DNA from 2 places in the Peribacillus sp. NPDC101481 genome. Region 1 is predicted to be linked to the other one. Evidence: riboswitches for the same ligand, from Rfam matches in the RefSeq annotation. Region 1 holds a riboswitch; the other holds the start of a gene.
The links. Region 1 has a riboswitch for glycine ahead of ACIROD_RS06980 (amidohydrolase). Riboswitches for the same ligand answer to the same signal wherever they lie in the genome.
Positions count from the first base shown of each region.

Region 1 (2,409 bases):
AATCCGTTTTTATTCGATGAGCATACGGCTGAAACCCGGGTTTTTTATGCCCTTGATTTAGGGAAAACCTACCGTCTTATAGATGAAAAGATGATTCAACGGGAAAATTGGCAGGGTGACAGGATCCGTGAAATTGCCCTATTCAATGCCCGTTCCCTCACCACTGAAATGAAGTCGGATATCGTTGCAGGTAATGCATTTTATTTTTTGAACACGAATGATGGATATGATGCCAGCAGGATTTTAAATGAATCATGGCTTCGGGAAATGAAGGACAAGATCGAGGGAACCATGGCTGTGGCCATTCCCCATCAGGATGTCATCATCATTGCCGATGTGAAGAATGATACGGGCTATGATATTCTTGCGCAAATGGCGATGAGCTTCTTTGCCAGCGGTCATGTTCCGATAACGGCTCTATCATTCCTTTATGAAGAAAATGAGTTGGAGCCCATCTTCATTATGGGTAAAAACAAAAAGCCTGAACAATAATGAATCACAAAAGGATCGTGTCAGCATCTGGCAGCGGTCCTTTTAAAGTTTAATAGAGTTTATAACTCAGAGTTGATATTTATTTTTTAATCGGCGATAATATAATTGGAATATTTTGAGAATATAAAAAGAACAAGCGGATGAACGTTGTGGGAGAGTGCAAGCATTGAGCCACCGAAGGAGCAAGTTCCAAAAAGATCCCTTGGAGCAAATCTCTCAGGTAAATGGAACCGCAGCTGGACGCAGCTCTGGAGAGTGCGCAGGAAGCAGTGTGCCACCAAAGGGGAAATCTCCATGACCAAAAATGGAGCTAAACTCTCAGGTGAAAAGGACAGAGAAGGGGAGCGGTAAGTTTACGCAATCCTTCACTGCCCTTTTTTAATTGGCACTTTGTATCGGAAGGCATGCACCGAACATGGAACTACTAATATGCTCAACTTGAAATAAGGGGGAGAATAAACGTGAACGTGAAAAGCAAATTAATGAACATGCTGGAAGCCCGTAAAGGGGAAATGGTTCAAATCCGCCGTCATTTACACGAGAACCCGGAACTATCCTTCAAAGAAGAAAAAACGGCACAATATATCATTGATTTTTATAAGGGTAAGGATGTGTCGATTCAAACGAATGTAGGAAATGGATTAGGGATCATCGTAACGATCGAAGGCGGAAAACCTGGGAAAACGATAGGTCTCCGTGCGGATTTCGATGCGTTGCCGATTACAGAAGAAGCGGATGTCCCGTTCCGTTCAAAAAATGAAGGTGTCATGCATGCCTGCGGACATGATGGGCATACCGCTTATTTATTGGTTCTGGCAGACTGCATCAATGAGCTTAAAGATTCCCTATCCGGTACGATTAAAATAATCCATCAACATGCAGAAGAAACACCCCCAGGTGGAGCAAAGAGCATTATGGAATCAGGGTTTTTGGATGAACTTGATGCCGTTTTTGGAATCCACTTATTTCCGTCCCATCCTGCAGGGGTTGTCGGGTATCACGGCGGCTATTCGATGGCTGGACGGACCTATTTCAAGCTGGCGATTAAGGGTGTAGGCGGCCATGGTTCGTCCCCGCATATGGCCAATGATGCCATTGTGGCAGGCGCCCATTTCGTGACAGCCGTACAAACCGTGATCAGCCGCCGCTTGAACCCTTTTGATATGGGCGTGGTCACAGTCGGCTCCTTCGATGGAAAAGGAAGCTTTAATGTCATTAAAGATCGTATAGAAATTGAAGGGGATGTCCGTTATATGACAGCAGAGACCCAACAGCTGATCGATAGGGAAATCCACCGCATCGTTAAAGGGATAGAAACGGAATTTGATGTTCAGTGCGAACTAACATATGTGCCTGATTATCCTCCGTTATATAATGACCCTGAATTGACTGGATTCGTGAAAAATAGTCTGGAAAGCATGAAAGACCAAGATATTAAAAAGGTTATGGAATTTCCGGTTTTCTCTGGTTCAGAGGATTTTTCGTATTATGCAGAAAAGATTCCTGGCTGCTTCTTTTACATTGGCTGTAAACCAAAAGGGGTGGAGAAGGCATATTTCAATCACCATCCCAAATTCGACATTGATGAAGATGCCCTTTTGATCGCATCCAAATCAGTGGCCCAAGTTGTATGCGATTTTTATGAATGGGAATAGTTCCATTGGTATATTTGTTTGCAAAAAAGTGCAGAAACCCACAAAACACCGTTCGGTATTAACGAACGGTGTTTTATGGGTTTCAGGATGCCACCGGAGGTTTCGTGAAGGATGCTTCAATGAATTGACCAGTCTGCTTCTTGCGCCGCATGAAAACTTAATCTCTTTGTAAACGCGATTTAACAGCGGTGTTTTATTTAAATAGTAGACTAAGGGCTAATGTTATTTCACGAAGTGCAGGTTTAAACTCATACCAGAAGGG
Region 1 covers NZ_JBIWNJ010000001.1:1,459,170-1,461,578, reverse strand. The annotation lists gene ACIROD_RS06985 (DUF1444 domain-containing protein) at 1-492, shown strand, start outside; glycine riboswitch at 633-735, shown strand; gene ACIROD_RS06980 (amidohydrolase) at 960-2,147, shown strand.

Region 2 (2,409 bases), 450 kb from region 1:
CATTCAATGCCAGTATCGGCCCGCCGGTTTCGAATCATGACAGTGTTGACAAGTTCCTTTAGGTGTTCATCTTCAATAATGTTCCGGCCTTTCCCTTTATACTTTTCTGAAAAAAGTGAGGCATTTCCCAAGTGGCCTGGTTTCAATAACGAAACGAGGTGGAAAATTTCCTCGACTTTATTTTGAATCGGAGTGGCTGTCAGGAGTAAACAAAATTTCTTTTTCAGATTTTGGACGAATTCATAGTTCTTCGTCTTATTATTTTTAAGTTTATGAGCTTCATCAATAATGATGAAGTCGTATTCCTGCTTGAAAATGATATCTCGATGTGGAGCTCGTTTCGCTGTATCAATGGATGAAATGACCACATCACAGGAGTCCCAAACATAGCTTTTTCTCTGAACGACTGCCGGTATATGAAACTTGGTGTTCAATTCAAAAGCCCATTGTGTGACAAGGGAAGCCGGAACAAGGATCAAAACTTTTTTTACAAGGCCCCTAATCATATACTCTTTTAGGATCAATCCAGCTTCAATTGTTTTTCCGAGCCCTACCTCATCAGCTAAAATGGCTTTTCCATTCATCTTTTCCACCACTTGCTTGGCTGCTTCCAATTGATGGGGAAGCGGGGTTAACTGCGGAAGGTGCTTGGGCGCCTGTAAACCTTCAAAATCAGGGATGATAAGATTTTCCTCCATTTGAACCGCGAGCTTATAAAGCTCCCAGTTTCCCCATGGACCGTCATTTTCCATCTTTTGCAGAAACTCGTCATTCCATTCAGAATTAAAGGATATATTGATTTTCATAGAAATAACTCCCTCTTAAATCATATTTTCCTTAATAAAAGGTCAAAACCCGAACATTTCATATGTGAAGTAATAAAAATATTTCTCTTCAAAAGATATTGCAGAGATAAGTTTCTTAGGGTAGGATATAAGTATATTTAGAAAATTCCAATTTCCCAACGCTACAAAGAATCTTTGTACATCGATTTTGCAGTTCGCGTTTTCTTAGTATGGGCTATAGACTTCTAATTTATCCAAGATTACTGAAGGAGACCAATCAAACGGTTTCTGAGGTTTCAGGAGAATTGGCAGAGAATGCATTCCACGATGCTCAGGGGTTTTACCGATGTTTGGTGGCTTATTCGCTTCCTTTCATTGGTAGACCATTTATATGCGGGTGAAGATAAGGGGAGAGACTACGGATGTAGCGCCGAAGGAGCAAACTTAGCAGTGAATCTCTCAGGCAAAAGAACTCTTATTGGACGCAACTCTGGAGAGCGCCGCCCGTTTTGGGACGGCCACCAAAGGGGAAAACCTATTACATAGGTAAACTTTCAGGTTTCAGGACAGAGAAAAAGCTCAAACGGGCTTTCTCTGTCCTTTTTTGTGCTTTTTTCACATCATGAATCAGGATATATCTGATGCGTAATGACAAGAAGCTTTTGATAATGAAGCCAATTAATTTAAAAAAATCTGAAGGGGGTCATTTTTTGACCGATTTAAAAAGAACACCACTATTTGAGGTTTATCGTGAATACGGAGGTAAAACGATTGATTTTGGCGGCTGGGAACTTCCTGTCCAATTTTCGGGTATAAAGGACGAACATGAAGCCGTACGTACAAAAGCGGGGTTATTCGATGTTTCCCATATGGGTGAAGTCGATGTTAAGGGTCCTGGGAGCCTTTCCTTTTTACAAAAGATGCTGACTAATGATATATCAAAGCTGAAACAGGGCGGTGCCCAATATTCCGCCATGTGTTATGAAAACGGAGGCACGGTTGATGATCTAATCGTGTATAAAAGGTCTGAGGATGACTATCTGCTCGTGGTCAATGCAGCGAACACAGAAAAAGATTTCAATTGGCTGCAAGCTCATTTATCGGAAGATGTCCAAATCAAGAATGTATCTAGTGACTATACACAGCTGGCACTTCAAGGGCCATCTGCAGAGAAGATTTTACAAAAACTATCGGGAAATACTGCTTTAAGTGAAATTGGATTTTTCAAGTTCAAGGAAAATGTCATGATTAACGGTATCTCCACGATGGTATCCCGTACTGGATACACTGGTGAGGATGGCTTTGAGATATATAGTGACAGTGAAAATGGTCCAGCCCTTTGGAAGGCGATTATGGATGCCGGAAACGAAGAGGGAGTTCAGCCGATTGGTTTAGGTGCTCGTGATACCCTGCGTTTTGAAGCGAAACTGCCGTTGTATGGGCAGGAGCTTTCAGCAGACATCACCCCGATAGAAGCCGGGATTGGTTTTGCAGTAAAAGTCGATAAGGAAGTTGATTTTTTCGGGAAAGCCGTTCTTGCTGAGCAAAAGGAGAAAGGAGCTCCTCGCAAGCTTGTGGGAATTGAAATGATAGACCGTGGCATTCCACGTCATGGGTATAAGGT
Region 2 covers NZ_JBIWNJ010000001.1:1,006,004-1,008,412, reverse strand. The annotation lists gene ACIROD_RS04805 (DEAD/DEAH box helicase) at 1-806, opposite strand, end outside; glycine riboswitch at 1,183-1,270, shown strand; glycine riboswitch at 1,274-1,357, shown strand; gene gcvT (glycine cleavage system aminomethyltransferase GcvT) at 1,496-2,409, shown strand, end outside.
Region 2: linked by a shared signal. The riboswitch ahead of gcvT (glycine cleavage system aminomethyltransferase GcvT) and the one ahead of ACIROD_RS06980 (amidohydrolase) in region 1 are both predicted to bind glycine.